Regions from separate parts of the Streptomyces sp. 351MFTsu5.1 genome, predicted to be linked through region 1. Evidence: predicted binding sites of a transcription regulator. Region 1 holds the regulator's gene; each other region holds the start of a gene.
The links. Region 1 encodes HrcA, which represses chaperone genes, less so after heat shock. Its sites were predicted from a motif close to TTNGCACTCNGNNNNNCNGAGTGCNAA; they were not measured.

Region 1 (10,325 bases):
CCCGGTGGCCCTGCATCAGCGCGGCCAGACGCGCGAGGTTGGACTCCAGCCAGTCCTTCGCGCGGGTCGTCTCGCGGAGGTTGGCCACCATCAGGTTGATGTTGTCCTTGAGCTCGGCGACCTCCCCTTGCGTCTCCACGGTGATCGAGCGGGACATGTCGCCCTGGGCCACCGCGGAGGCCACCTCGGCGATCGCGCGGACCTGGGTGGTCAGGTTGGAGGCGAGCTCGTTCACGTTGGTCGTCAGGCGCTTCCAGGTGCCGTACACGCCCTCGACCCGTGCCTGGCCGCCTAGTTGGCCCTCGGAGCCGACCTCGCGGGCCACACGCGTGACCTCGGAGGAGAAGGAGGAGAGCGTGTCGACCATGGTGTTGATGGCGGTCTTCAGCTCCAGGATCTCGCCGCGCGCGTCCACGTCGATCTTCTTGGACAGGTCGCCGTTGGCCACGGCGGTCGTCACCTGGGCGATGTTGCGGACCTGCGAAGTGAGGTTGTCCGCCATGTAGTTGACGTTGTCGGTCAGATCCCGCCACACACCGCTCACGCCCAGCACCTGGGCGCGGCCGCCGAGCCGGCCGTCGGTGCCGACCTCGCGGGCCACGCGGGTCACCTCGTCGGCGAAGGCGCGCAGCTGCTCCACCATCGTGTTGACGGTGTCCTTCAGTTCGAGGATCTCGCCGCGCGCGTCGACGGTGATCTTCTTCGACAGGTCGCCGTTGGCCACGGCGGTGGTGACCTGGGCGATGTTCCGCACCTGTGACGTCAGGTTCAGGGCCATGAAGTTGACGTTGTCGGTGAGGTCCTTCCAGACGCCGGACACTCCTCGCACCTGCGCCTGGCCGCCGAGGTTGCCCTCGGTGCCGACTTCGCGGGCGACGCGGGTGACCTCGTCCGCGAAGGCGGAGAGCTGGTCGACCATGGTGTTGATCGTCGACTTCAGCTCCAGGATCTCGCCCTTGGCCTCCACGGTGATCTTCTTGCCGAGGTCGCCCTGGGCGACGGCCGTCGACACCAGGGCGATGTTGCGGACCTGCGAAGTGAGGTTGTCCGCCATGAAGTTGACGTTGTCGGTGAGGTCTTTCCAGACGCCGGACACTCCTCGCACCTGGGCCCGGCCGCCGAGGTTGCCCTCGGTGCCGACCTCGCGGGCGACGCGGGTGACCTCGTCCGCGAAGGCGGAGAGCTGGTCGACCATCGTGTTGATCGTCGACTTCAGTTCGAGGATCTCGCCCTGGGCATCCACGGTGATCTTCTGACTCAGGTCGCCGTTGGCCACCGCGGTGGTCACCTGCGCGATGTTCCGGACCTGTGAGGTCAGGTTCGACGCCATGAAGTTGACGTTGTCGGTGAGGTCCTTCCAGACCCCGGAGACGCCCCGCACCTGGGCACGCCCGCCCAACTGCCCCTCGGTGCCGACCTCACGGGCCACACGGGTGACCTCGTCGGCGAAGGCGGAGAGCTGGTCCACCATCGTGTTCACGGTCAGCTTCAGTTCGAGCAGCTCGCCGGTCGCCTCGACGGTGACCGTGCGGGTCAGGTCGCCGCGGGCCACCGCCGTGGTCACCAGGGCGATGTCCCGGACCTGGGCGGTCAGCCGGGACGCCATGGTGTTGACCGCCTCGGTCACGTCCCGCCAACTGCCGGACAGACCGGTCACCTTGGCCCGCCCGCCGAGCCGGCCCTCGGTGCCCACCTCACGGGCCACCCGGGTCACCTCGCCGGTGAACAGGGAGAGCTGGTCGACCATCTTGTTCACGGCCCGGCCCAGCCGCCGTAGATCACCGCGCAGTTGGCGGTTGCCGTCGTGCAGATCGACCCGCTGGGTCAGATCGCCGCCGGCCACCGCGTCCAGGACCCGGGTCGCGTTGGCGGCCGGGGCCACCAGGGCGTCGAGCAGCTGGTTCACGTCGTTGACCCGGGAGGTCCAGGTGCCCTGCCCGGGGCTGGGGGAGAGCCGCTCGTCGAGCCGGCCGTGCCGCACCAGCTCACGCTTCACGCGGTTGACCTCGCCGGTGAAGTGGAGGTTGCGGTCGACGAGTTGATTGAAGACGGCCGTCAGTTCGGCCACGATCCCGTCGCCGGACTCCGGCATCCGGCGGAAGTCGCCGTCCCGGGCGGCGGTCATCGCGGCGAGCAGAGGGCGTAGGTCCGATGCTCGAATCCAGGCTTCTTTCTGTCCTTCTTCGAACACAGGCGTACCACTGTTCTCACTCATGGCGGCCCACTTCGGTAACTCGGCGCTTATGGGCTGGGTCAGTCTGTCACTCTGTCCGCAATCAGAGGCGTAATCGTCCGAACTGCCCGGGGAGACGGACATGGGGGCCATTCCTGCGCAACGGGAATCCGTTGCCCATGGGGCCGGCACGCACACGCCCGCTCCGGTGCGGGTCCGTGCCACCTTCCCCGGTACCCCGCTCACTCCGGGCGCGGCCCGGGCGCTGTTACGGGCCACGCTGAGCGAATGGGCCGAACTGGCGCTGCCCGGAACCGAGTTCCTCACGGACCGGCAGTCGGACGACGCGGTGGTGGTGGTCAGCGAGCTGGTCACCAACGCCGTCGTGCACGCCGGTACCGAGGTCGAACTGGACGGCCGTCTGGAGGCGCACACCGGGGCCCTCGTCATCGAGGTCCTCGACCACCACCCTTCGCGTGCCCCGCGCGACGGCGACACCGAGACGCCCTACGGCATACCGGAGTACGGGCGGGGACTCCGCCTGGTCGCCGCGCTCGCGGAGTCCTGGGGCATCACGTATCGCACGGGCGCCAAGACCGTGTGGGCACGGCTGCCGGCCGGGGGGAAGGAGGCGCTGGAGGGGATCCAGGCGTATGCGGGGGAGTACGGGGAGGCGGACGGGGGCGGTGACGGTGGCGGGGATGAGCGGGGGCTGCCGGGCTTCGCTGCGCCCCCGGGCCTGCCAGGGCTTCTGACGCCGGCCCCGCAGGCCCGCGCCCGCGTGGAACAGGATCGCGACTGGCTCAACCGCGGAGCCCTCTCCTTCCTCGCCGAGGCGTCCGACCTGCTCGCCGGGCAGCTGGACGAGAACCTCGTCGCCGCGCTGGCCGGTCAGCTGATCGTGCCGCGGCTGGCCGACTGGTGTGCGGTGTGGCTGGAGGACGAGGTGGCCGGCCGCTGGGGCTCCCCGCGTTCGGGTGAGGCCGAGGGGGGTGGTGGCGGGGGCCGGGGCGACAACGGTGCTCCCGGGCCCCGTCTGGCCCGGGTCTGGCACGCCAGCGAGACGCGTATCGAGGAGCTGCGGCGGGCGCTGGAGAAGGAGCCACCACAGCTGCCGGACGGCCCGGACGGCACGGGGCCCGTCCCGTTCCCCTGGCCGACAGAGGCCCTCGGCGCGCCCGACACCCGGCCCAGCCGCGAGCCCGTCTCCGGGCGCGGCTCCGCCCACGGATCCGGGCCCGGTTCCGCCAACGGCTCCGGGACCGGTTCCGAGTCCGGAGCAGCCTTGGGCTTCGACCGCGGCTTCGCTTCCGGCTCCGGGCACGGTTCCGCCTCCGGGTCCGGGCTTGGCTCCGAGTCCGGCGCAGCCTCCGGCATCGAGCGCGGCTTCGCTTCCGGCTCCGGGCACGGTTCCGTCTCCACCCCCGCCACCGGCGCCGAGCACCGCTCCACCCCCGCCACCGGCCACCGCTCGCGCCACAGCCGCTCCGGCCCCAGTTCCGCCGGTGACCTCACGCCTGCCCCCGCCTCCGCCCCCACCTCCGGCTACCAACCCACCCCCGACACCCCACCCACCCCCGACACCCCACCCACCCCCGACACCCCACCCGGCTCCGCCCTCGCCTACCGCCTGACCGCCGGGGGCCGCCCCCTCGGGACGCTCGTCATCGGGCGGGCCGGGGTGGGGTCCCTGCCCGACGAGATCACCGGGCTCGTCGAGGACCTCAGCCGTCGGGTCGCGCTCGCCATCGGGGCCGCCCGGCAGTACGCCCGCCAGGCCACTATCAGTGCCGTGCTCCAGCGCGGGCTGCTGCCGGGCGCCGTCGCCGAGATACCCGGCGTGCGCAGCGCCCTGGTGTACGAGCCGTGCGACAAGGGCGGGCCCAGCGGCGACTTCTACGACCTCTTCCCGGCCGGCGACGGCCGCTGGTGCTTCGCCGTCGGTGACGTGCAGGGCAAGGGCCCCGAGGCCGCCGTGGTGATCGGCCTGGCCCGCCCCTGGCTCCGGCTGCTGGCCCGCGAGGGCTACCGCGTCGCCGACGTCCTGGACCGTCTCAACCAGCTGCTCCTCGACGACGCGACGGAGGCCGCGGACGCGGCGGCGCGGGCGCTGGCCTCCGCCGGCGGACGCCCCCCGCACGCAGGCGACGGCCCGCAGACCCGCTTCCTGTCCCTCCTCTACGGCGAGCTGGTGCCCTTCGACGGCGGAGTGCGCTGCACCCTCGCCTCCGCCGGACACCCGCTCCCGCTGCTGCTCGGGTCACGCGGCGAGGTCCGTACGGTCGCCCGCCCGCAGACCCTGATCGGGGTCGTCGAGGACGAGACGTACACCAGTGAGACCTTCGAGCTGCGGCCCGGCGACAGCCTGCTCTGCGTCACCGACGGGGTGACCGAGCGGCGCAGCGGCAGCCGGCAGTTCGACGACGAGGACGGGCTCGCCGAGGCGCTCGCGGGCTGCGCCGGGCTGGACGCCGAGCTGATCGCCGAGCGGATCAGACGGCTGGTCCACGAGTTCGGGGCCCGGCCGCCGGAGGACGACCTGGCGCTGCTGGTCCTCCAGGCGGAGTAGCTCTCCGCCCCGGTGCTGGACAATGGAGGACATGCCCTCCGCACTCCCCGACGGCGAACCCGTCCCCGACGACGGCTCGCTCCCCGCGTCCGCGCTCACCGGTTCCGCCGACCGCCCCCTCGGCTTCTACCTGCACGTCCCGTACTGCGCGACCCGCTGCGGCTACTGCGACTTCAACACCTACACGGCGACCGAGCTGCGCGGCACGGGCGGCGTGCTGGCCTCCCGGGACAACTACGCCGAGACGCTGATCGACGAGATCCGGCTGGCCCGCAAGGTGCTCGGCGACGACCCGCGCCCGGTGCGCACGGTGTTCGTCGGGGGCGGTACGCCGACGCTGCTGGCCGCCGGGGACCTCGTACGGATGCTCGCGGCGATCCGCGACGAGTTCGGTCTTGCCGAGGACGCCGAGGTCACCACCGAGGCGAACCCGGAGTCCGTCGACCCGGCGTACCTGTCGGCGCTGCGCGAGGGTGGCTTCAACCGGGTCTCCTTCGGGATGCAGAGCGCCCGGCAGCACGTACTGAAGGTGCTGGACCGCACGCACACCCCGGGGCGGCCCGAGGCGTGCGTGGCGGAGGCCCGGGCGGCGGGGTTCGACCACGTCAACCTCGACCTGATCTACGGCACCCCCGGCGAGTCCGACGACGACTGGCGGGCGTCCCTGGAGGCGGCGCTCGGAGCCGGTCCTGACCATGTGTCGGCGTACGCGCTGATCGTCGAGGAGGGCACCCAGCTGGCCCGGCGCATCCGCCGCGGCGAGGTGCCGATGACCGACGACGACGTGCACGCCGACCGCTACCTCATCGCGGACTCGGTGCTGGCGGAGGCCGGGTTCGACTGGTACGAGGTCTCCAACTGGGCCACCTCGGAGGCGGCCCGCTGCCTCCACAACGAGCTGTACTGGCGGGGCGCCGACTGGTGGGGCGCGGGCCCCGGAGCGCACTCGCACGTGGGCGGGGTGCGGTGGTGGAACGTCAAGCACCCGGGCGCGTACGCGGCGGCGCTGGCTGCGGGGAAGTCGCCGGGGGCCGGGCGTGAGCTGCTCTCGGACGAGGACCGGCGGGTGGAGCGGATCCTGCTGGAGCTGCGGCTGCGGGAGGGTGCGCCGCTCGGTCTTCTGCGCGAGGAAGGGCTGGCTGCGGCTCGCCGGGCGCTGGGGGAGGGGCTGTTGGAGACCGGGCCGTACGAGCAGGGGCGGGCTGTGCTGACGCTGCGGGGGCGGTTGCTGGCGGATGCGGTGGTGCGGGATCTGGTGGACTGAGCGCCCGATGGGGGTGCCGCGTCCGGTTGAGTGGCGGCCGCGGGCCGGTGGGGGCTTGTCGCGCAGTTCCCCGCGCCCCTAGGTGGGCGTCACTGAGCCGTGACGAAATCGATCAGTTCCTCCACTCGCCCGAGCAACTCCGGCTCCAGGTCCTTGTAGGACCCGACCCGCTTCAGGATCGCCTGCCACACCGCGCCCGTGTTGTCCGACGGCCAGCCCAGGGCCTTGCACACGCCCGTCTTCCAGTCCTGGCCGTGGGGGACTCTCGGCCACGCCTCGATGCCCAGGGACGACGGCTTCACCGCCTCCCAGATGTCGATGTACGGGTGGCCGACGACCAGGGCGTGCTCGCTGGTGACCGATGCGGCGATACGGGACTCCTTGCTGCCCGGCACCAGGTGGTCCACCAGGACGCCCAGCCGCGCGTCCGGGCCCGGTGCGAACTCGGCCACGATCGCGGGCAGGTCGTCCACGCCCTCCAGGTACTCCACGACCACGCCCTCGATGCGCAGGTCGTCGCCCCAGACCTTCTCCACCAGTTCCGCGTCATGGCGGCCCTCGACGTAGATACGGCCGGCGCGGGCCACGCGTGCGCGTGCGCCGGGCACGGCCACCGAGCCGGACGCGGTACGGGAGGGTCGTACGGGAGCCGCCGCCGAGGGTCTGACCAGGGTCACCACCCGGCCCTCCAGGAGGAAACCGCGGGGCTCCAGCGGGAAGACCCGGTGCTTGCCGAAGCGGTCCTCCAGGGTCACCGTGCCCGCCTCGCAGCGGATCACCGCGCCGCAGAAACCGGTGCCGGGCTCCTCGACCACCAGACCGGGCTCGGCCGGAACCTCCGGTACCGGCTTCGGCTTCTTCCACGGAGGGGTCAGGTCGGCGGAGTACTGGCGCATTCGGATGACGATAGGAGAACCGGCCCGGGGATCACTACGACACGCCGGAACGGGCCGCCAGCGCGTCCCGCTGCGCCCGTACGAACTCCGCGTCCACCACCGCTCCGTGACCGGGCACGTACAGCGCGTCCTCACCGCCCAGAGCGAGGAGGCGGTCCAGAGCCGCGGGCCACTGCTGGGGTACGGCGTCCGGGCCCGCCTGGGGGTCGCCGGACTCCTCGACCAGGTCGCCGCAGAAGACCACCTCCGGGGAGCCGGGGACGAGGACGGCGAGGTCGTGGGCCGTGTGCCCGGGGCCGACGTTCGCCAGCAGGACCTGGCGGCCGTCGCCCAGGTCGAGCGTCCACTCGCCGGAGACGTGATGCCGGGGGGAGACCAGGGCGTCCACCGCCGCGTCGGCCGCCGACGGCTCCAGGCCGTTGCGCACCGCGTCCGCCCGCAGTTCCGCACGGCCGAGGCGTCCCGTCAGGGCCGTCTCCACACCCACCGCGCCGAACACCTCCGCTCCCGCGAACGCCGCCGCCCCGAAGACATGGTCGAAGTGGGGGTGGGTCAGCGCGAGATGGGTCACACGGTGGCCGGCCAGCTCCTCGGCCTCGGCGCGCAGCCGTGCGCCCTCGGCGAGGTCGGCGCCCGCGTCGATCAGGAGGGCCGTGCCCGCGCCGATCACCAGGCCCGCCGTACAGTCCCAGCGGGGCAGCCGGCACCGGCCGACCCCGGTCGCGACCCGCTCCCACCCGAGCTCTTCCCAAGTCACCGTCATACCGCGACGCTAACGGCAGGAACCTGCCCCACGGGACCGACCTTGCCCTGGGAGCACCCCACCGCCGTACACTGGCTCGGGGAGCGCTGGCACTCGGACGGACAGAGTGCCAGGCGAGATACCGAGGGAACGCATTCTGGAGGTGCGCGCGATGCTGAGTGAACGCAGGCTCCAGGTGTTGCGCGCCATCGTCCAGGACTACGTCGGCACCGAGGAGCCGGTCGGGTCGAAGGCCCTGACCGAGCGGCACAACCTCGGAGTCTCCCCGGCGACCGTCCGCAACGACATGGCGGCCCTGGAGGACGAGGGGTTCATCGCCCAGCCGCACACCAGTGCCGGGCGCATCCCGACCGACAAGGGCTACCGGCTGTTCGTCGACAAGCTGGCGGGCGTCAAGCCGATGACCGCCCCGGAGCGGCGCGCCATCCAGAACTTCCTCGACGGCGCGGTCGACCTCGACGACGTGGTGGCCCGGACCGTGCGGCTGCTCGCGCAGCTGACCCGGCAGGTCGCCGTCGTGCAGTACCCCTCCCTCACCCGGTCCACCGTCCGGCACGTCGAACTGCTCTCGCTCGCGCCCGCGCGTCTGATGCTTGTGCTGATCACGGACACCGGCCGGGTCGAGCAGCGGCTGGTCGACTGCCCGGCGCCCTTCGGGGAGGCCTCGCTCGCCGATCTGCGGGCCCGGCTCAACAGCAGGGTCGCGGGGCGACGGTTCGCCGATGTGCCCCGACTGGTCGAGGACCTGCCCGAGGGCTTCGACGTCGAGGATCGGGGTACGGTCGCGACAGTGCTCTCCACTCTCCTGGAGACACTCGTCGAGGAGAACGAGGAGCGGCTGATGATCGGCGGCACAGCCAATCTCACCCGCTTCGGACATGACTTTCCCCTCACCATCCGGCCCGTCCTGGAGGCACTGGAGGAGCAGGTCGTCCTCCTCAAACTCCTTGGCGAGGCCGGGGATTCGGGCATGACCGTGCGTATCGGTCATGAGAACGCCTACGAGGGACTCAACTCCACTTCCGTGGTGTCGGTCGGCTACGGTTCGGGCGGCGAGGCAGTCGCCAAGCTCGGCGTGGTCGGACCGACCCGCATGGATTACCCGGGAACGATGGGAGCGGTACGCGCAGTGGCACGGTACGTCGGACAGATCCTGGCGGAGTCGTAAGTGGCCACGGACTACTACGCCGTTCTCGGCGTGCGCCGCGACGCGTCGCAGGATGAGATCAAGAAGGCGTTCCGCCGGCTCGCACGAGAGCTGCACCCGGACGTCAACCCGGATCCGAAGACCCAGGAGCGGTTCAAGGAGATCAACGCCGCTTACGAGGTGTTGTCGGACCCGCAGAAGAAGCAGGTCTACGACCTCGGCGGCGACCCGCTCTCGCAGGCCGGCGGCGGTGGCGCGGGCGGCTTCGGGGCCGGTGGGTTCGGGAACTTCTCGGACATCATGGACGCGTTCTTCGGTACGGCCTCGCAGCGGGGTCCGCGTTCGCGCACCCGGCGCGGCCAGGACGCGATGATCCGGCTGGAGATCGAGCTCGACGAGGCGGCCTTCGGCACCACGAAGGACATCCAGGTCGACACGGCGATCGTCTGCACCACGTGCAGTGGTGAGGGCGCCGCGCCGGGCACCTCCGCGCAGACGTGTGACATGTGCCGCGGTCGCGGTGAGGTGTCGCAGGTGACGCGGTCCTTCCTGGGCCAGGTCATGACGTCCCGTCCCTGCCCGCAGTGCCAGGGCTTCGGCACCGTCGTCCCGACCCCGTGCCCGGAGTGCGCGGGCGACGGCCGGGTCCGCTCGCGCCGCACCCTCACCGTGAAGATCCCGGCGGGTGTGGACAACGGCACGCGGATCCAGCTCGCGGGCGAGGGCGAGGTCGGTCCCGGTGGCGGTCCCGCCGGTGACCTCTACGTCGAGATCCACGAGCTGCCGCACTCGCAGTTCCAGCGGCGCGGCGACGACCTGCACTGCACGGTCACGCTCCCGATGACGGCGGCGTCGCTCGGCACGAAGGTGCCGCTGGAGACGCTGGACGGCATGGAGGAGGTCGACATCCGGCCCGGCACCCAGTCCGGCCAGTCGATCCCGCTGCACAGCCGGGGCGTCACGCACCTGCGCGGCGGCGGCCGGGGTGACCTCATCGTCCACGTCGAGGTCCAGACCCCGACGAAGCTGGACCCGGAGCAGGAACGCCTGCTCCGCGAGCTGGCCAAGCTGCGCGGCGAGGAACGGCCCACGGGGCAGTTCCAGCCGGGTCAGCAGGGGTTGTTCTCCCGGCTGAAGGACGCCTTCAACGGGCGTACGTGAGTGGTGCGAAGGTCGGATTCGGACTTGTTCGGAGGACGTGACAACATGCCGTCATGTCCTCCGCACTGACCGATCTCTTCCCTCATCCGATCGTGCAGGCCCCCATGGCGGGCGGCGTCTCCGTGCCGCAGCTCGCCGCCGCCGTGTCCGAGGCGGGCGGGCTCGGATTCCTGGCCGCCGGGTACAAGACGGCCGACGGGATGTACCAGGAGATCAAGCAGCTGCGCGGCCTGACGGGGCGGCCCTTCGGCGTCAACCTCTTCATGCCGCAGCCGGAGTACGCGGACCCCGCCGCCGTCGAGGTCTACGCCCACCAGCTGGCCGGCGAGGCCGGCTGGTACGACACCGAGCT
Region 2 (10,325 bases), on a different contig from region 1:
CCTCGCACTCGCCCGCACCCGGCACGGCATAGGCGACGGCAGCGACCTGGGCCGCATAGGCCTCCAGCAGACCCTCGTGAAGGCCCTGCTGGAGCAGATGGCCGCCACGAACCTCCTGACCAGCCCCACCAGGCTGTACACCGTCGCCGACGCGATCACCGGCAGCATCACCACCGACACCGGTCTCGCCTCCCTGTCCGATCTGATCGACCTCGGCGAGAGCCTCAAGGGCCTGCCGAGCGGTGAGGTGAGGACGGTGACCATGCCGGTGGTGCCCGCGCCCTCGAACCCCAACCGGGTGGTGGCCGAGGAGCCCGCGGCGAGCAGGCTGTGGAAGTCCCTCCGCTGAGGCCTCGCGGGGTTCCCGCCGCGTTCCCGCTGACGTGTTCACCGAAAAAACTGGATGACCGCTGCAACCAGCGCGCGTCCAGTGATGTCTGTTGCGGTGACCACACTGCAGTAACCAGGGGGAAACACAGATGTCCAACTCGCGTGCGTACAAAGCCTGGTCCGTGCCGCTGATCGCCGGAGTGCTGGCGCTCGGCGGCATCCCCGCCCTCGCCGGCAGCGCCTCGGCCGCCGAGTCGAAGGCCGTCCAGGACGACTTCAACGGCGACGGCTACAAGGACCTCGCCGTCGGTGCCCCGATCGCCACGATCGGCGGCAAGAAGGGGGCGGGCTACGTCACCGTCATGTACGGCGGCCCGCACGGCCTGACCAAGGACAGCCGGACCATCATCAGCCGTTCCACCAGCGGCATCCCGGGCGATCCCACCGCGGGCGAGAACTTCGGCTACCAGCTGTCCACGGGGGACCTGGACGGCGACGGACGCACCGACCTGATCATCGGGACGGCGGCCTCGAACCGGGACGCGGTCGTCGTCTGGGGATCCAAGGAGGGCCTGTCCGGCGCGGTGTCGGTGCCCGCGGCGACCACCCAGGCGGGCGACTTCGACGGCGACAGCTGGCCGGACCTGGTCCTGTTCCGCGGCGGCCGGGCCCCGGGCGACGACCCGCTCGGCACCGAGGCCACCGTCTGGCGGGGCCCGATCTCCCGGGACGGGAAGCCGACCGCCACGCAGGACTTCGGCTCGCCCAAGGTGGAGCCCTACGACGTGATGTACGCGGCCGCCGGGGACGTCAACGGCGACGGCCGCGACGACCTCGCGCTGACCGTCTACATCGGCGAGGGCGGCGTCGGCTCCCAGCTGTACCTGGCCAACGCTTCCGGAAGCGGCTTCACCTACGTCGACTCCCCTGAGGGCAGCGGCCAGGTGGCCTTCGGCGACGTCAACGGCGACGGCTTCGACGACGTCGTCCGGGGCGTCCCGAACGACTCCTCGGTCACCGTGGCCCTCGGCTCGGCCTCCGGTCTGAAGCCGGCGTCGACCTGGAAGTCGTACAGCCAGGACACCGCGGGAGTCCCGGGCGCCAAGGAGGAGGACGACCGTTTCGGCGACGCGGTGGCCGCCGGTGACGTCAACCACGACGGCTACGCCGACCTGGCCGTGGGCTCGCCCGGCGAGAAGCTCGGCGACAAGCAGGGCGCGGGCATGGTCAACGTTCTCTACGGTGGCCGCGACGGCCTGACCGGCACCGGCTCCCAGGGCTTCACCCAGGACACGGACGGCGTTCCCGGAGCCGTGGAGTCGGGCGACAACTTCGGTGGCTCGGTCAGCGTCCTCGACATCAACGGCAACGCCTACGCGGACCTCGCGGCGGCGGCGCCCGGCGAGAACCGGGTCGAGGGCGCGAACGCCGGCGAAGGCGCGGTGTGGTCGCTGCGCGGCCGTCCGACCGGCATCGTGACGGACGCCGCGTTCACCTTCGGACCCCGCACGGTCGGGGCCCCGGTCGACAGGGCGACCTTCGGCGGCTCGCTGTCGTAGCAGGTCAGGCCGATGATGGAGGGCCCGGGAGAAATTCTCCGAAGAAATTCTCGGAGTCTGTCGATCCCGGGCCCTTCCGATCGACGCACTGGTGAGAGGCCGGGAAGGACCGGCCCCGCAGCGACCGAGGAGTCACCATGCCGCGTTACCTGTCGATGGTCCAGATCGACGAGAAGACCGCCCCCGCCGAGGGCCCCTCCGAAGCCCTGATGCAGCGCATGGGCGAGCTGATCGAGGAGATGACGAAGGCCGGGGTGCTCCTCGACACCGCCGGGCTCACGCCGACCGCCCAGGGGGCCCGGGTCCGCTGGGAGAAGGGTGAGCTGTCGGTGACCGACGGGCCCTTCACCGAGGCCAAGGAGGTCGTCGGCGGGTACGCGATCGTGCAGGCCAAGGACATGGCCGAGGCGATCGAGTGGACCAAGCGCTTCCTGAAGGTCCACGAGGAGCACTGGACGGTCACCTGCGAGGTGCGGGAGATCGCCGAGGGCTGAGCCGCTTCCTTGGCTCGGGGACCGCACGGGTGTCGAATGGGGGGCTGTGACCACCTCACAGCCCTCCCGCACCGACGACCGTACCGACGCCCGCACCTCCGTCGAGACCGTCTTCCGTCTGGAGTCGCCCCGGATCATCGCCGGCGTCACCCGGGTCGTCCGGGACGTCGGCATCGCCGAGGAACTCGCCCAGGACGCGCTGGTCGCGGCGCTGGAGCAGTGGCCGCGCGACGGCGTCCCGGACAACCCGGGCGCCTGGCTCATGGCCATCGCGCGGCGCAAGGCCGTGGACCTGGTCCGGCGCCGTGAGAACTACGCCCGCAAGCTGGCCGAGATCGGCCGGGACCTGTCGGAGACCGCCCCGCCCGAGGAGCCGTCCGACCCCGAGGACATCGACGACGACCTGCTCAGGCTCGTCTTCACCACCTGTCACCCGGTGCTGTCCGCGGAGGCCCGCACCGCGCTCACCCTGCGTCTGCTCGGCGGCCTGACCACCCCGGAGATCGCCCGCGCCTTCCTCGTCCCGGAGGCCACGGTCGCCCAGCGGATCGTGCGCGCCAAGCGGACCCTCGCCACGAAGAACATCGCCTTCGAGGTGCCCTACGGCCCCGACCGCGAGGCCCGCCTCGGCTCGGTCCTGGACGTCATCTACCTGATCTTCAACGAGGGGTACGCGGCCACCGCCGGCGACGACTGGCTGCGCCCCTCCCTGTGCGAGGACGCCCTGCGCCTCGCCCGGCTGCTGTCCGCCCTGATGCCCAAGGAACCCGAAGTGCACGGCCTGGCCGCCCTGTTGGAGTTCCAGGCCTCCCGGACGGCCGCCCGCACCGGGCCGCGCGGCGAACCCGTCCTCCTCAAGGACCAGAACCGCAGCCGCTGGAACCGCATGCTCGTCGCCCGCGGCATCAGGGCCCTCAGCCGCGCGGAGGCCACTGCCGTCGGCGCCCCCGGCCCCTACGTCCTCCAGGCCGGCATCGCCGCCTGCCACGCGCACGCGTACTCCTACGAGGAGACCGACTGGCGGGCCATCGCCACCCTCTACGCCCTGCTCGCCGCCCGCGCCCCCTCCCCGGTCGTCGAACTCAACCGCGCGGTCGCCGTCTCGATGGCCGAGGGTCCGGCCCCGGCCCTGGAGATCGTCGACACCCTCACCGGCGAACCCGCCCTGCACGACTACCACTTGCTGCCGAGCGTCCGCGGCGACCTCCTGGCCCGCCTCGGCCGTACGACGGAGGCCCGGGCCGAGTTCGAACGCGCGGCCGCGCTGACCCGCAACGAACGCGAGCGGGAGCTGCTCCTGGAGCGGGCCAGGGAATGTGGATCTTGACCTGAATTCGCACAGGCGTTTACCAGTAACTCAGTTCCCCTGTGTTTCCTTGCGAATTAAAGTGACACGGCCCCCTGTACGGGGGCTGTGAATCCCATGGGGGGACGACAACTTGAGACAGACCATGCGCCGCCGTGCCGCGGCGCTCACGACCGCGGCGGCCCTCGCCGCGGTGGGCACCCTGGCCGCCGCGCCCGGCGCCACCGCCGACGACGCGGGCCCCTGGCCCGGCACCGAGGGCCGGATCCTGACCGACGGGCCGGTGCTCGTCGACACCGTCACCGGCAAGCAGACCGCGGTGCCCAACACCGGCGGCTGGTATGCCGCCTGGGCCCCGGACGGCAGCCGGCTGGTGACCTCCTGGAGCCAGATCACCAGCATCCGCCCCAGCGGCGGCTCGAAGTTCGACCTGCCCTGGGCGGAGGGCATGCGCTCCAGCGCCCAGTACCAGGACCTCGCCTTCTGGTGGGGCGGTCGTTACGTCGTCTTCTCGACCGGCGGCCAGCTCGCCTACGGCCCCTCCGACGCCTCCTGGGCACCCCGCCCGCTGCTGTCCTCGGCCCTGGAGCCGTCCACCGTCTGCGACACCGACCCGACGGTGAGCCCGTCCGGCACGGTCGCCTTCGAACGCCGTATCAACTACGGCTGCTACGACAACGCCGGCGTGTACGTCTACGACCCGACGGCCAAGACGGTCAAGCGGGTCCTCGCCGACGCCGGGCAGCCCGCCTACTCGCCCGACGGCACCAAGCTGGCCTTCGTCCGCAAGGACGCCGACGGCAAGCAGCAGATCTTCACGGCCAAGGCCGACGGCACCGACGTCAAGCAGCTCACCACCGGCCCCGGTTACGTGGCCAACCCGTCCTGGTCGCCGACCGGCAAGCGCATCGTCTTCGACGCGCACACCACGGGCGACAGCTCCGACGTGCAGACCACCGAGTACGCCGACCTGGCCACCGGTGAGCGCACGGCCGTCCCGGGCACCCCGCAGGGCAGCAACCCGAGCTGGCAGCCGCTGCGCAAGAACAACACCGCCCGGATCTGGGGCTCCGGCAGCACCCCGACCCCCGTTGCGGCCTCCCGCTGGACCTGGAACAAGGTCGGACAGCACGCGCCGGGCCTGATGGACGCCAAGGCGGCCGTGCTGACCAACCAGGACAGCACCGCGTACTCGCTGACGGCGCCCGCGCTGGCCGGCAAGAAGCAGGGGCCGGTCCTGGCGACGCCGAAGGGCGGGCTGTCGGCGGCGGTGAAGGCCGAGCTGAAGCGGGTGCTGAAGCGGGGCGCCAACGTCTATCTCCTCGGCTCCACGTCCGTCCTGAGCTCGACGGTCACCTCCCAGGTGAAGGCCCTCGGCTTCACGCCCAAGCGGCTGACCGGCGCGGACCGCTTCGCCACCTCGGTGGCCGTGGCCAAGACCATCACCACCAGCCCGAAGTACGTCTTCCTGGCCTCGGGCACCGACGCCTACGCGTCCCTCCCGGCGGCCGCCGCGGCCGGTGCCGACGGCACGGGCAGCGCGGGCGGTCTGGTCCTCACCAACGGCAAGTCGCTGACGTCGTCGGTGAAGTCGTACCTCAACGGCCTCAACCCGAACAAGACCATGGTCATCCCGGTGGGTGCGGACGCCCGGTACGCGCTGACCCACACGAACTTCTCCCGGTGGCCCTCCACCTACTCGTACTACCCGATCTCGGGGAAGACGAGGGCAGCCCTCTCGGTGGCCGTCGCGAAGTTCTGGTGGAGCACGCCGAGCAACGTGGCTCTCGCCTACTCCGGTTCCTGGCGCGACGGACTGTCGGCGGCCGGGGCGATGAACGTCTTCGGGCCGGTGCTGTGGACCTCCCGCGCCTCCCTCTCGTCCGAGCTGACGAGCTATCTGCTGCGTGAGTCCGCGAGCACCAACACCGTGGTCGCCTTCGGCGGTACGGGCAACCTCTCGGCAAGCACCCTCGGTTCGGCGGGCGCCTCGGTCGCCGCGAACAGCGCCCAGGTCGTCTACACGCCGTTCCGCAACGGCGACGAGCCGGCGAGCAGCCGGGCCGCCGCCCTGCGCACCGGCGCCGACGCGACCCTGAACGCCACCGCGGCGCGGACCGGCCCGGTCGGCGCCGACCCGCACCTGGAGCAGCTCAGGACGGTCCAGCACCAGTGACGGCCCTCGCGGGGGCACCGACCAGCATCGTCGGCGCCCCCGCGACCCGCGTCAGGAACACCGTCACCGCGTTCGTGCCCTGGGGCTTCGGCAGCGCCTTGCGCCGCAGCTCCTCCGGCTCGACGGCCGACCCCCGCTTCTTCACGGTCAGGATCCCGACCTCCCGCTCCCGCAGCAGCGCCTTCAACTTCTTGACGTTGAAGGGGAGCCGGTCGGTGATCTCGTACGCCGTCGCGTAGGGCGTCTCGCGCAGGGCGTCCGCGGTGATGTAGGCGATGGTGGGGTCGATCAGTCCGCCGTCGAGCTCCTCGGCCACCTCGGCGACCAGATGGGCCCGGATGACGGCACCGTCCGGCTCGTACAAGTACCGCCCCACGGAACGGACTTCGGGGTCGGGCAGCCCCCGGCCGAGCAGGGTCTGCGGTCCCGGCAGCAGGGTGGCCCGTACGGCGCCCGGGGTGCCGCCGAACCACAGCACGGCCTCCTTCACGTCCCCGCCGTCGGAGATCCACTCCGCCTCGGCCTCCCCGGGGACCGCTTCGTGCGGGATGCCGGGGGCCACCTTCAGTGCCGCGTGCGGGGCGCCGAGGGCCGCCTGGACGGCCCAGGAGAGCGGGGGCGAGTAGGCCTCCGGGTCGAAGATGCGCCCGCGTTTGGTGGAGCGCCGGGCCGGGTCCACGAACACGGCGTCGTACGCGGCCGTGTCGACCTCCGTGACGTCCGCCTCCCGCACCTCGATCAGGTCGGCGAGGCCCAGCGCGTCCGCGTTCGCCCGCGCGGCCGCCGCGGTCAGCGGGTCCCGGTCCACCGCGAGGACACGGATCCCGGCCCGGGCCAGGGCCACGGCGTCTCCGCCGATCCCGCAGCACAGGTCCGCGACGGAGGTCACCCCCATCGCCCGGAAGCGCTCGGCCCGGTAGGCCGCGACACTCGCCCGCGTCGACTGCTCCACGCCGTTCGGCGTGAAGAACATCCGCCCCGCGTCCTCGGCCCCGAACTTCGCCACCGCCCGCTGCCGCAGCCGCGCCTGGCCGAGCGCTGCGGAGACCAGTTCGGCCGGGTGCTCGCGGCGCAGCCGGGTGGCGACGGCGAGCTCGTCGGCGGGGGCGGTGCCGCGCACGGAGTCGAGGAGGGCGCGGCCCTCGGGGGTGAGGAGGGGGGCGAGGTCGTTCACCGGGTCATTGTGGGCCAGTCGGTGGACGGCGTGCTCCCCGGTGGCGGTGTCGACCCGGGACCAGGGGGGTGACCTGCGAGGATCCGGCCCATGCGAACGGTGGGACAAAAGTATAAAAACAGTGCATTGATGGTGTCGCTCCGCAGCGGACTCGTCCTGCTGGCCGTGGCCGCCCTGGTCTCCGGCTGCGCCGAGCGGACCGGAACCGACTCCCGGCACCCGCAGGCCGGCACCCGGGCAGGTCAACCCCTGAAGGCGCCCCCGGCCCCGGCCGCCGACCTCGCCGACGTCCAGGCCGACAAGACCCGCATCCGCGCCGCCGAGTTCCGCGCCGAGCAGGCCCGCATCGCCGCCGCCAGGCGCTGGGGCCTGAAGCGGGTCCCGCTCACGGCGCCGCCCGCCCCCGCGCAGAAGCCCCGCATCACCACCCGCCGGGGCTTCGAGGTCGACGGCCACGAGGAGGACGGGCTCCCACCGGTCTTCACCACGATCCCCACCGACCGGAAGATCGTCTTCCTGACCATCGACGACGGCGCCGAGAAGGACCCCGCCTTCCTGCGGATGGCGACCGAACTGAACCTCCCGTACACGGCCTTCCTCAGCGACTACCTGATCAGGAACGACTACGGCTACTTCGCGAGGATGCGGGATCGCGGGGTGGCGCTCGACAACCACACCCTCCACCACCCCTACCTGCCCGCACTGTCGTACGCCCGCCAGAAGCACGAGATCTGCGGGATGCAGGACGTCATCGAGAAGCGCTACGGCACCCGGCCCCGGCTCTTCCGCCCGCCCTACGGCAACTACAACGAGGACACCCTGCGCGCGGCGAAGTCCTGCGGGGTGCGGTACGCGCCGATCTGGAACGAGGAGGTCTTCGCCGACCACTGGGAGTACCGCGAGACGGACCAGGACATCCACCCCGGCGACATCGTGCTCAGCCACTTCCGGGGACGCTCGGACGGCAAGGGCACCATGCCCGACATGGTCCGTCGCTTCCTGGACAAGGTCACGGCCGAGGGATACGCCGTCGCGCGCCTGGAGGACTACCTGTGAGACCGCGGGCCCTGGTCGCCGTCTCACTGGCGGCCGCACTGCTCACCGGGTGCGCCCAGTCCGTCGACCCCATCGAACGGCTGGGCCGCAAGGCCGCGCAACGCGTGGGCTCCTACGGCCCGCCCGGCGCCGACGGACGCCCCTACCGCCACTGGGGCCTCACCGCCCCGCTGCCCGCGCCCCCGCGCCGGCCGGCCCGCCCGCTGCCGGCGGACCCGGGCGGCCCGCTCCCGGTGGTGAAACGGGTGCCGACGACCGACAAGGTCGTCTTCCTCACCTACGACGACGGCGCCGAGCGGGACCCGCGCTTCGTCGACCTGGTCCGTGAACTGCGGCTCCCGGTCAGCATGTTCCTCACCAACAGCGTGGTCGGGCCCGGGTACGGCCACTTCGCCCGCCTCCAGTCGGTCGGCGCGAGCATCCAGAACCACACCCTCGACCACCCCGCCCTGCGCGGCCTGCCCTACGCCGGCCAGCGCGCCGAGATCTGCGGCCAGCAGGAGAAACTCCACGCCCGCTTCGGAATCCGCCCCCGCCTGTTCCGCCCGCCCTACGGCACGTACGACACCACGACCCGCCGTGCGGCGACCGACTGCGGCCTGTCGGCCCTCGTCCTGTGGAGCGTCTCGGTACAGGGCCATGCCCTGGAGTATCCGCTGCGCCCGGGGGACGTCATCGCGGTGGCCTCGGGCGAGGAACAGGGCCCGAGCCTGACGGAACGCACGACGACGGTGCTGAGGGAGATCGAGAGGCGGGGCCTGACGGTCGCCAAGCTGGAGGACTACCTGTAGCGAATCCAGCCCGTCCGGCGTTTGAGGACGAGGCCCTTCGGGGCCGAAGCGGGGGTCTGGGGGCGGCAGCCCCCAGGGACGCCCACCCCCACGCACCCGCACCCGACACGGCACAGCCGGCGCAGCGAATTGGCACTCCGCTTGACCGAGTGCTAATCGCAGTCATAGTCTCGGCTCTGGCACTCCGCAGGTGAGAGTGCCAACACAGCGACGGGCAGGTCCGGCACCCGCGACGACGGATCCACCTGGTCGCCACCTCAGACAGTTAACCCCGTGAGATCTCCGAAGGGGGAGGTCGGATCGTGACGACCACCAGCTCCAAGGTTGCCATCAAGCCGCTCGAGGACCGCATCGTGGTCCAGCCGCTCGACGCCGAGCAGACCACCGCCTCTGGCCTGGTCATTCCGGACACCGCGAAGGAGAAGCCCCAGGAGGGCGTCATCCTCGCCGTGGGTCCGGGCCGCTTCGAGAACGGCGAGCGCCTGCCGCTCGACGTGAAGGTCGGCGACATCGTGCTGTACAGCAAGTACGGCGGCACCGAGGTGAAGTACAACGGCGAGGAGTACCTCGTCCTCTCGTCCCGCGACGTGCTCGCGGTCATCGAGAAGTAAGACACCTCAAGCACATTTGCTTGTGAGCTGCGCCCCGGGCCCCCGCCACCATATGAAGCCGGGCGTCTGGGGCGCAGTTCGTTTCACCCACATTTTCCGAGAGGGCTGAACCGCTCCCATGGCGAAGATCCTGAAGTTCGACGAGGACGCCCGTCGCGCCCTCGAGCGCGGCGTCAACAAGCTTGCCGACACGGTCAAGGTGACGATCGGCCCCAAGGGCCGCAACGTCGTCATCGACAAGAAGTTCGGCGCTCCCACCATCACCAACGACGGTGTCACGATCGCCCGCGAGGTCGAGATCGAGGACCCGTACGAGAACCTCGGCGCCCAGCTGGTGAAGGAGGTGGCGACCAAGACCAACGACATCGCGGGTGACGGCACCACCACCGCCACCGTGCTCGCCCAGGCGCTGGTGCGCGAGGGCCTGAAGAACGTCGCCGCGGGTGCCTCCCCGGCCGCCCTGAAGAAGGGCATCGACGCCGCCGTCGCCGCCATCTCCGAGGACCTCCTCGCGACGGCCCGCCCGATCGACGAGAAGTCAGACATCGCCGCCGTGGCCGCGCTGTCCGCCCAGGACTCGCAGGTCGGCGAGCTCATCGCCGAGGCGATGGACAAGGTCGGCAAGGACGGTGTCATCACCGTCGAGGAGTCCAACACCTTCGGTCTGGAGCTGGACTTCACCGAGGGCATGGCCTTCGACAAGGGCTACCTGTCCCCGTACATGGTCTCCGACCAGGAGCGTATGGAGGCCGTCCTCGACGACCCGTACATCCTGATCAACCAGGGCAAGATCTCCTCCATCCAGGACCTGCTGCCGCTGCTCGAGAA
Region 3 (10,325 bases), on a different contig from region 1:
CTTTTCGAAAGTTTCGAACGTGAGTGTGGGGCGGTTGTCGGTGCGGCGGCGTAGGACGGGAACGATCGCGGCGGTGTCCGCACTGGGCATGACGGCGGCCCTGGGCGGCTGTGGCCTGGGCGGCGGACCGGACGAGGTGACACTGAGACTGGTCGCCGCCGACTACGGCGACAGCTCCGCCAACAGCTCCCGGAAGTACTGGGACAAGCTCGTCAAGGAGTACGAGGCGAAGCACTCCGGCGTGCAGATCGACGTCAGCGTGTACTCGTGGACCGACGTCGACCGCAAGGTCAAGGAGCTCGTCGCCGCCGGGGAGGCGCCCGACATGGCGCAGATCGGCTCGTACGCCGACTACGCGGACAAGGGGCTGCTCTACAAGGCCGACGACCTGATCGGGATCCGCGAACAGGCCGACTTCGTCGCGCAGCTCGGTGCCGCGGGGCGGATCAACGGGATGCAGTACGGGATGCCGTTCGCCGCGTCCACGCGGCTCCTCTTCTACAACAAGACGCTCTTCGCCGACGCCGGGCTCACCCCGCCGAAGACGTGGAAGCAGCTGGCCGCCGACGCCGAGGCGCTCAGGGCGGACGGGGTGAAGTACCCGTACGCGCTGCCGCTCGGCCCGGAGGAGGCACAGGCCGAGACCATGCAGTGGCTGCTCAGCGGGGGCGGCGGGTACATCGACTCCGTCGGGACGTACGGCATCGACTCCGACGAGAACGTCACGACGATGAACTGGCTCAAGGACGACCTCGTCGGCAAGGGGCTGACCGGGCCCGTCGCACCGGCGGAACTCAACCGGGCCGCCGCGTTCTCGGCGTTCGCCGCGGGGGACGTCGGCATGCTCAACGGGCATCCCTCGCTGATGAAGATCGCCGCCGCGAAGGGGGTGAAGTTCGGGATGGTGCCCATGCCGGGGGTGGCCGGCCCGACCAAGAACTCCATGGGCGTCGCCGACTGGATGACCGCCTTCAAGCAGAACGGCCACGCCGAGCAGGTGGGGGACTTCCTCGACTTCGTGTACAGCGAGAAGAACGTGCTCGCGTTCTCGCGGGAGTACGACCTGCTGCCGGTGACCAACTCCGCGTCCACGACGATGAGCCGGGCCTCCCGGGACGCCGATCTCAAGCCCTTCCTCGACGCGCTGCCCACCGCCGAGCTGCCGCCGGTGGGCAAGACGTCCTGGGCGTCGGTGAGCGCGGCGGTGAAGAAGCGGATCGGGTCGGCGGTGAGTCCCGGCGGGAGCCCCGAGGAGGTGCTGCGGGAGCTTCAGCTGACCGCGCAGAACGCCGACTAGTCGCTTCTCCGGTGGAGGAGGTCGCGTTGTCAGTGGCGGGGGCTACGGTTCTGGGCATGGAGCATCCGGAGCTGGACCGCAGGGAGCGGGACGTCCTCGCCCTGGAGCGCCGCGGCTTTTCCGGCCCCGGCGCGAAGGAGCGCGCGATACGCGAGGAGCTGGGCCTGGCGCCGGTCCGCTACTACCAGCTCCTCAACGCCCTGCTGGACGACGAACGCGCCCTGGCCCACGACCCGGTGACGGTGAACAGACTGCGCCGGGTACGGGAGGCGCGGCGCTCCGAGCGGTAGCCGCCGGCGGGGCGGGGCGGGGGGTCGGTGGGCCGCGTGTGGGTGTGCCGGGTCGACGGCCCGAGCAGGCGCTCCCGTCGGCCGGCCCCGGTGGCCCGCGGTCTTCCGTCGTGCGGGCCGGTCCGGTGGTGCCGACCGTCGAGGCCGTCGGCCTGGAGGGGCGAGCGGCGGGGCCGGTCCAGCGGGCCGTCTCGGCAGGTGAGCAGGGCGCTCGGCGGCTTCCGGCCGTGGGAACCGTGTGCCGGGGGCGCACGCTGGTCGAGCGGATGGTTCGCCCGCCGGGTCAGGTGAGGTGGTCCGCCAAGGTGCGCAGCAGGGTCACCACGCCGTCCGGGCCGTCCACCACCAGGTCGGCGCGTTTGCGTAGTTCCGTGACCTCGTCGCTGCCGCTGCACACCAGGAGGCCGGGGGTGCCGGTGGTGCGGAGGTTCTCGACCGTGGAGAAGGCCGGGAGGTCGCCGAGGTCGTCGCCGGCGTAGAGGACCGAGGTGGCGGACAGCTCGCGGACGTGGGTCAGCAGGGCCACGCCCTTGTCCATGCCCGGCGGCCGCAGTTCCAGGACCAGTCGACCCGGTTCGACGATCAGGCCGTGCCGGACCGCCAGGTCGGTGAGGGGGGTGCGGAGGGCGTCGAAGACGGCCTGCGGATCCGGGGCCCGGCGGGTGTGGACGGCCACGGCACGGCCGCCCTTCTCCTCGACCCAGGCGCCGGTGCCGTCGAGGAGGGCGGGCAGCTCCGCGCGGACCGCCGCCACACCCGGGTGCGGTTCCGGCGCCGTCACCTCGCCCGTCGCCGCGTCCCAGCGCTCCGCGCCGTAGTGGCCGAGCACGGTCAGGTGCTCCAGACCGGCGACGCCCGCGAAGCCGCCGTAGCGGACCGCGACCTCGGCCGGGCGGCCGGTGATCACCGCCACCGAGGCCACCTTCGGGGCCAGCGCGGCGAGCACCGACACCGCCTCGGGGTGCGCCCGCGCCTGCTCCGGGTCCGCCACGATCGGCGCGAGCGTCCCGTCGAAGTCCAGCCCGATCACCGCTCCGCGCGGGTGCGACAGAAACGCTGCGAGACCGTCCTGGCCGGCCGGGGTGCCGGGCGTGGGAAGACTCATGCGTCCAGTGCCTTCAGTGCGTTCAGCTGGTCCAGGAACCACTGGGCCGGTGGCAGGGCCGTGGCCGCCGCGGCCAGCCGCTTCGCGCGTTCGGCGCGGTCGTGGGGCGGCAACGTCAACGCCTCGTGCAGGGCCGCCGCCGTCTGCTCGATGTCGTACGGGTTGACCGTGATCGCGTCCTCGCCCAGCTCCTCGTACGCCCCGGCCTCCCGCGACAGCACCAGCGCGCACCCCTCGTCGGAGACCACCGGCACCTCCTTCGCGACCAGGTTCATACCGTCCCGGATCGGGTTGACCAGCGCCACGTCGGCCAGCCGGTACGCGGCGAGCGAGCGCGCGAAGTCGTCCTTGACGTGCAGCACGACCGGCGTCCAGCCCGGCGTGCCGAACGCGTCGTTGACCTCGTCCGCGACCCGCTGCACCTCGGCCGTGTAGTCCCGGTACACCGCGAGGTCCTGCCGGGACGGGTAGGCGAACGCCACGTGCACGACCCGCTCCCGCCACTCGGGCCGCGACTCCAGCAGCCGCCGGTAGGCCAGCAGCCCGCGCACGATGTTCTTGGACAGCTCGGTCCGGTCCACCCGCACGATCGTCTTCCGGCCCGCGCCGATCTCCTCGCGCAGACCGACGATGCGCTCCTCGACATCGGCCGCGTGCGACCGCTCGCGCAGGAAGTCCGCGTCCGCGCCCAGCCCGTGCACGCCGACCTGTGTGTCCCCGAGCCCGCCCGCGCACTCCGTGGCGCAGGCCGTGAAGGCGTCCGCCCACCGCCGGGTCAGGAACCCGAGCCGGTCGGCGCCGAGCATGCCGCGCAGCAGCTGCGCCGCGATGTCGTCCGGCAGCATCCGGAAGTAGTCCACCGGCGCCCACGGCGTGTGCGAGAAATGGCTGATCCGCAGGTCGGGGCGGAGCTCGCGGAGCATCCCCGGGACCAGGCACAGGTGGTAGTCCTGCACCAGGACCGCCGCCCCCTCGGCCGCCTCCTCCGCCAGCGCCTCGGCGAAGGCGCGGTTGTACGTCTCGTACGACGCCCACTGGCGCCGGAACTCCGCGTCGAAGACCGGCTCCAGCGGGGTCTGGTAGAGCATGTGGTGGACGAACCAGAGCACCGAGTTGGCGACGCCGTTGTACGCGTCCGCGTGCACGTCGGCCGGGATCGCGAGCATCCGCACGCCGTCCTCGCCGACGCCCTGCCGGACGGCTTCCCGGTCGCCGTCGGAGAGGGCCGAGCACACCCACAGGGCGTCGGCCTCCGGCCCGATCGCCGAGAGGCCGGAGACCAGGCCGCCGCCGCCGCGCTTCGCTGTGAGCTCGCCGTCCTCCTGGACCTCGTACGAGACGGGGCCTCTGTTGGATGCGACCAGTACGTGGGCGTTGTGCGAGGGAGCCATGCCTCGACATCTAGCCCGGGGTGCAACCGCTCAAACGTTCCCGTGGGGCGCGTGGTCGGCTACCGGCCGGTGGGGGCTGGTCGCGCCGTTCCCCGCGCCCCTGACGGGGCGCTCTTACGCAGCCTTTTTCTTCATGTACTCCGGGATTTCCGTCATCGGTGGACGTTCCTCCGTGTCGACCGAGTAGGTGCGGGGCTCGAAGCCCTCCTCCCCCCGTTCGAACTGGGTCAGGGACGGGCGGATCAGGTGGCCGCGGGCCAGGCGGAGCTGGGCCGTGCGGTAGATCGCCGCCGACATGCGGCCCAGGGCCTGGCCGTCCTGGTGGCGGTGCTTGCGGACGCCGACGTCGACCTGGGCGAGGGCGTCCAGGCCCACCAGGTGCAGCGCGTCGACCAGCATGCCCAGCTCGACGCCGTAGCCGACGGGGAACGGCAGCTGCTCCAGGAGGCTGCGGCGGGCCGCGTACTCGCCGCCCAGCGGCTGCACGAAGCCGGCCAGCTGCGGCCAGTGCATGTTCAGCAGCGGGCGCGCCATGAGCTCGGTGACCCGGCCGCCCTGACCCGCCGCGCCGCCCAGGGGGCGGTCGTACATGCCCTTGACCAGGTCGACCCCGGGGTCGGTGAGCAGCGGGCCGACGATGCCCAGGACGAAGTCCGAGGAGAACTCCTTCAGGTCGGCGTCGATGAAGCAGACGATGTCCCCGCGGGTGACCAGCAGGGAGCGCCACAGCACCTCGCCCTTGCCCGGGAGGGCGGGCAGCCTGGGCAGGATCTCGTCGCGGTGCACCACGGTGGCGCCGGCCGCGGCGGCGACCTCGGAGGTGCGGTCGGTCGATCCCGAGTCGACGACGACGATCTCGTCGACGAGCGGAACCTGCCGCACCAGGTCGTGACGTATCACGGAGACGATGTCACCGACCGTCTCCTCCTCGTTGAGCGCGGGCAGCACGACACTGACCGTCTGCCCGGTGCGCTGCTTGGCGGCCATGATCTGGTGGAGCGGGCGATCGGTCACCGACCAGGAGCGGGTGCTCAGCCAGCGCTCGACTTCTTCCAGCACGTAGGCGGCTCCTTCGTGTGTGGTCCGGGTGATCCGTCTCGCGGTTCGGACGGACTATCTCAACTGTCCTGGTTGTCGGTTACAGTCTTGAACAACGCGGGTGACCATCGCATGTCCTGGACCGCCCGCCGACCACAACTTCATACCGCTCATCCAGAGGGGCAGAGGGATACGGCCCGATGAAGCCCCGGCAACCCTCCAGTCGGTTCTCGTAGATCACTGTTGATCATTTCGCGAGGCTCCCGGCTAGGGAAGGTGCCAAATCCGTCTCACGGCGAAACGCGTCGTGAGGAAGATGAGGAGAAAGGGCCTCGCCTCCATGGCTGCGCAGACTGTTGCAAGCACCACGAACTCCGTCGACCTGGGTCCCGCCGCGGCACTGAGCTGCCGCGAGTGCGGTCACCGCGTGCCGCTCGGCCCGGTCTTCGCCTGCGAGGAGTGTTTCGGCCCGCTCGAGATCGCGTACGACTACTCGGCCTACGAAACCGAGGAACTCCGTAAGCAGATCGAGGCGGGACCCGCGAACATCTGGCGTTACGCCCCGCTGCTGCCCGTCCCCGCGGACGTGGCGGACAAGCCCAACATCAACCCCGGCTGGACCCCGCTCGTCAAGGCGGACAACCTCGCCCGGGAGCTCGGTGTCACCGGCGGCCTGTACATCAAGGACGACTCCGGCAACCCGACGCACTCCTTCAAGGACCGTGTCGTCGCGCAGGCCCTGGAGGCGGCGCGCGCGTTCGGCTTCACCACCCTGTCCTGCTCCTCGACCGGCAATCTCGCCGGTGCGGTCGGTGCCGCCGCCGCCCGGGCGGGCTTCCGCTCGTGCGTGTTCATCCCGCACGACCTGGAGCAGGGCAAGGTCGTCATGGCCGCGATCTACGGCGGCGAGCTCGTCGGCATCGAGGGCAACTACGACGACGTGAACCGCTTCTGCTCCGAGCTGATCGGCGACCCGGCCGGCGAGGGCTGGGGCTTCGTCAACGTCAACCTGCGGCCGTACTACGCCGAGGGCTCCAAGACGCTGGCGTACGAGATCTGCGAGCAGCTCGGCTGGAAGCTTCCCGACCAGCTGGTCGTGCCGATCGCGTCCGGCTCCCAGCTCACGAAGATCGACAAGGGGCTCCAGGAGCTGATCAAGCTCGGGCTCGTCGAGGACAGGCCGTACAAGATCTTCGGTGCGCAGGCGGAGGGGTGCAGCCCGGTCTCCGTCGCGTACAAGGCGGGGCACGACGTCGTACGGCCGCAGAAGCCGAACACCATCGCCAAGTCCCTCGCCATCGGCAACCCGGCGGACGGGCCGTACGTGCTGGACATCGCCCGTCGTACGGGGGGTGCCGTGGAGGACGTGAACGACGACCAGGTCGTGGACGCGATCAAGCTGCTGGCGCGGACCGAGGGCATCTTCGCGGAGACCGCGGGCGGCGTGACCGTGGGTGTGGCCCGCAAGCTGATCGAGAACGGTGTCCTCGACCCGACGAAGACCACGGTGGTACTGAATACCGGCGACGGTCTCAAGACCCTGGACGCGGTGGCCGGTACGGGGCTCACCGCCACGATTCGTCCGAACCTCGACTCTTTCCGAGAGGCTGGCCTCGCATGAGCGTCAACGTCCGCATCCCCACCATCCTGCGCACCTACACCGGCGGCCAGGCCGAGGTGCAGGCCGAGGGCGGGACCCTCGCCGAGGTCATCGCGGATCTGGAGAAGAACCACGCCGGTATCGCCGCACGTGTTCTCGACGACCAGGGCAAGCTGCGCCGGTTCGTCAATGTGTACGTGAATGACGACGACGTGCGGTTCGAGCAGGGGCTGGAGACGGCGACGCCCGACGGGGCGGGTGTCTCGATCATCCCGGCGGTCGCCGGCGGGTGAGCGCGACCGTGACCGTATGACTGGTCATTACCATCGGTAATGGTAATTACCGAGTGTTCAACTGATTGCCCCCTCCGCGAGAGAAGCGGAGGGGGCAATTCTCTATGGTTGAGCGCGGTACAGTTGGGGAACCAGGGTCTTTCTCCTTGCCGCACGCATATGAGTTCCTGCTCCGGATGCGATGAGAAGTAGCCAAAGTGTGTGCACCTTATGTGCCTTATGCGTCCTTTATGGGGCCCGACTTGCCCCGAATTCGGACGAATTCTCACTACATTCCGGACCCCTTCCGTCCAGAATTCTCGTCCGATTGACCTGTTGCAGACGGCAGTTGGACAGATACATTCAGCCGCGGTCGACGCGTTCCGGCGCACGCCCCCAACCATGTGGGGGGTGAGGTCTGACCCGGATCCGCGAAGTGCGGATCCGTGCAAGGGCCAGTAATAGGGGAGTTAGGCATGGCTCAGGGCACCGTCAAGTGGTTCAACGCGGAGAAGGGGTACGGCTTCATCGCGGTCGACGGTGGTGCGGATGTATTCGTCCACTACAGCGCGATCCAGATGGACGGTTACCGCACCCTTGAAGAGGGCCAGCGGGTCGAGTTCGAGATCTCGCAGGGTCAGAAGGGGCCGCAGGCGGACATGGTCCGTCTCGCGACTGGCTGAAGCACGCGCCGGGTAACAACAGCGTCGTTCTTCTTTTCCAACGAAGGGCTCGTACCCCATGGGGAGTCATGGGTACGGGCCCTTCGTCATGCGCGGGTTGTTGTCTGCGGGTGGGTGGGGGCTGGCGTTTTGCGCCCACGCGGCGGAGCCGCATCTCGATACAGCCCCGCGCCCCTGGGTGCCTGCGGCGGCCCGCCCGGCCTCGGTGGGGGCTTGTGTAGCGCGTTCTGTGTGGTGGGTGGGTCGGTGCCGGGGTGGGGGGTGTCCGTCCTCGGTCCGGCGGCTCGGTCTCTTGGTCAGTTCTCGGTTCCGGACGCCGGCCGCTGCGGGCGGACATCCCCCCACCCCGTCCCCTTCATGTCGTACGCGGCGAACTGTCCGGTGGGGGCGGACGCGCGTGGTCGGTGGGGTTGTGGGCGGGGTCGATCCACGAGAGGCGCTTGCACTCGACCATGCCGAGTGCTAATCATTGGCGTTAGCACTCTGAAGGTGAGAGTGACAACGAAGGACCGGGTCGGTGAGGCCCGCAGGCCGGGTGGGGAAGGAACCCACGAGGTGTGCGAGCCGTCCGTCGCGGGCGCGGGCGCGGTCCGAAGGAATCACCCCCAGTCCTGGAGGGACCACTTCACATGGCCAAGATCATCGCGTTCGACGAGGAGGCGCGGCGCGGCCTCGAGCGCGGCATGAACCAGCTCGCGGACGCCGTCAAGGTGACGCTCGGCCCCAAGGGCCGCAACGTCGTCCTCGAGAAGAAGTGGGGCGCCCCCACGATCACCAACGATGGTGTCTCCATCGCCAAGGAGATCGAGCTCGAGGACCCGTACGAGAAGATCGGCGCCGAGCTGGTCAAGGAAGTCGCCAAGAAGACGGACGACGTCGCCGGTGACGGTACGACCACCGCGACCGTGCTCGCCCAGGCCCTGGTCAAGGAAGGCCTGCGCAACGTAGCCGCCGGCGCCAACCCGATGGCCCTCAAGCGCGGTATCGAGAAGGCCGTCGAGGCCGTCTCCGCCGCCCTGCTCGAGCAGGCCAAGGATGTCGAGACCAAGGAGCAGATCGCTTCCACGGCCTCCATCTCCGCCGCCGACACCCAGATCGGCGAGCTCATCGCCGAGGCCATGGACAAGGTCGGCAAGGAAGGCGTCATCACCGTCGAGGAGTCCCAGACCTTCGGTCTGGAGCTGGAGCTCACCGAGGGTATGCGCTTCGACAAGGGCTACATCTCGGCGTACTTCGCCACCGACATGGAGCGCATGGAGGCGTCGCTCGACGACCCCTACATCCTCATCGCCAACTCCAAGATCGGCTCCGTCAAGGACCTGCTCCCGCTCCTGGAGAAGGTCATGCAGTCGGGCAAGCCGCTGCTGATCATCGCCGAGGACGTCGAGGGCGAGGCCCTGTCGACCCTGGTCGTCAACAAGATCCGCGGTACCTTCAAGTCCGTCGCCGTCAAGGCCCCGGGCTTCGGTGACCGCCGCAAGGCCATGCTCGGCGACATCGCCATCCTCACGGGCGGCGAGGTCATCTCCGAGGAGGTCGGCCTCAAGCTGGAGAACGCGACCCTGGACCTCCTGGGCCGCGCCCGCAAGGTCGTCATCACCAAGGACGAGACCACCATCGTCGACGGTGCCGGTTCCTCGGACCAGGTCAACGGCCGCGTGAACCAGATCCGTGCCGAGATCGAGAACAGCGACTCGGACTACGACCGCGAGAAGCTCCAGGAGCGCCTGGCCAAGCTCGCCGGTGGCGTCGCCGTCATCAAGGCCGGTGCCGCGACCGAGGTCGAGCTCAAGGAGCGCAAGCACCGCATCGAGGACGCCGTTCGCAACGCGAAGGCGGCCGTCGAGGAGGGCATCGTCGCCGGTGGTGGCGTGGCCCTGCTCCAGGCCTCCCAGGTGTTCGAGAAGCTGGAGCTCGAGGGTGACGAGGCGACCGGCGCCAACGCCGTGAAGCTCGCCCTGGAGGCCCCGCTCAAGCAGATCGCCGTGAACGGTGGTCTCGAGGGTGGCGTCGTCGTCGAGAAGGTCCGCAACCTCACCGTCGGCCACGGCCTGAACGCCGCGACCGGTGAGTACGTCGACATGATCGCCGAGGGCATCATCGACCCGGCGAAGGTGACGCGCTCTGCCCTGCAGAACGCCGCCTCCATCGCCGCGCTGTTCCTCACCACCGAGGCCGTCATCGCCGACAAGCCGGAGAAGGCCGCCGCGCCCGCCGGTGGCGGCATGCCGGGCGGTGACATGGACTTCTGATCATCCCCGGGCCGCGAGGCCTGACGGTTGATCAACGGTCTTGCCGGGGGCGGCACTTCCTGGGAACAGGGGGTGGCCGCCCCCGGTCTTTTCTTGCGCTATAGTTGATCACGAGCCGCCCGACGTGAACTCCCGTCGGTCGACTACGCGTTGGTGGTCCAAGGAAAGACGCCCCGCTTCCTGCGGGGAAATGCAGGTGCAAGGCCTGCCCGGCGCTCCATGTGAAGCCCGTCCCACGTCGTGGGGCGGGCTTCTGTCGTGCAGGGCACCTTGGTAGCGTATATGTACATGCACATACCAAGGAGTATCGCCTCGTGACCGCCTCCCCCGCCCCCTCCACCTCCCGTGCCGCCGAGATCCTCGCCCGCCCGGTCCACATCAACGGTCTGACCGTCCC

Region 2: a site for HrcA is predicted at 9,016-9,042, ahead of groES (co-chaperone GroES). Genes of this name have one in related genera too.
Region 3: a site for HrcA is predicted at 8,116-8,142, ahead of groL (chaperonin GroEL). Genes of this name have one in related genera too.

What each region holds. Positions count from the first base shown of each region.
Region 1 covers NZ_KB911780.1:216,730-227,054, forward strand. The annotation lists gene H295_RS0115425 (HAMP domain-containing protein) at 1-2,215, opposite strand, end outside; gene H295_RS45470 (ATP-binding SpoIIE family protein phosphatase) at 2,316-4,742, shown strand; gene hemW (radical SAM family heme chaperone HemW) at 4,774-6,006, shown strand; gene H295_RS0115440 (DUF3097 domain-containing protein) at 6,096-6,902, opposite strand; gene H295_RS0115445 (MBL fold metallo-hydrolase) at 6,937-7,665, opposite strand; gene hrcA (heat-inducible transcriptional repressor HrcA) at 7,817-8,833, shown strand; gene dnaJ (molecular chaperone DnaJ) at 8,834-9,973, shown strand; gene H295_RS0115460 (nitronate monooxygenase) at 10,027-10,325, shown strand, end outside.
Region 2 covers NZ_KB911779.1:170,244-180,568, reverse strand. The annotation lists gene H295_RS0112825 (LCP family protein) at 1-349, shown strand, start outside; gene H295_RS0112820 (FG-GAP and VCBS repeat-containing protein) at 480-1,889, shown strand; gene H295_RS0112815 (YciI family protein) at 2,027-2,383, shown strand; gene H295_RS0112810 (RNA polymerase sigma factor) at 2,430-3,710, shown strand; gene H295_RS44750 (cell wall-binding repeat-containing protein) at 3,823-5,865, shown strand; gene H295_RS0112800 (class I SAM-dependent methyltransferase) at 5,843-7,039, opposite strand; gene H295_RS0112795 (polysaccharide deacetylase family protein) at 7,169-8,095, shown strand; gene H295_RS0112790 (polysaccharide deacetylase family protein) at 8,092-8,886, shown strand; gene groES (co-chaperone GroES) at 9,189-9,497, shown strand; gene groL (chaperonin GroEL) at 9,616-10,325, shown strand, end outside.
Region 3 covers NZ_KB911796.1:4,014-14,338, reverse strand. The annotation lists gene H295_RS0135380 (extracellular solute-binding protein) at 89-1,297, shown strand; gene H295_RS0135375 (DUF3263 domain-containing protein) at 1,354-1,587, shown strand; gene otsB (trehalose-phosphatase) at 1,871-2,692, opposite strand; gene H295_RS0135365 (alpha,alpha-trehalose-phosphate synthase (UDP-forming)) at 2,689-4,083, opposite strand; gene H295_RS0135360 (glucosyl-3-phosphoglycerate synthase) at 4,198-5,142, opposite strand; SAM riboswitch class I at 5,289-5,444, shown strand; gene thrC (threonine synthase) at 5,462-6,742, shown strand; gene H295_RS0135350 (MoaD/ThiS family protein) at 6,739-7,014, shown strand; gene H295_RS0135345 (cold-shock protein) at 7,470-7,676, shown strand; gene groL (chaperonin GroEL) at 8,306-9,928, shown strand; gene H295_RS0135335 (NADH:flavin oxidoreductase) at 10,243-10,325, shown strand, end outside.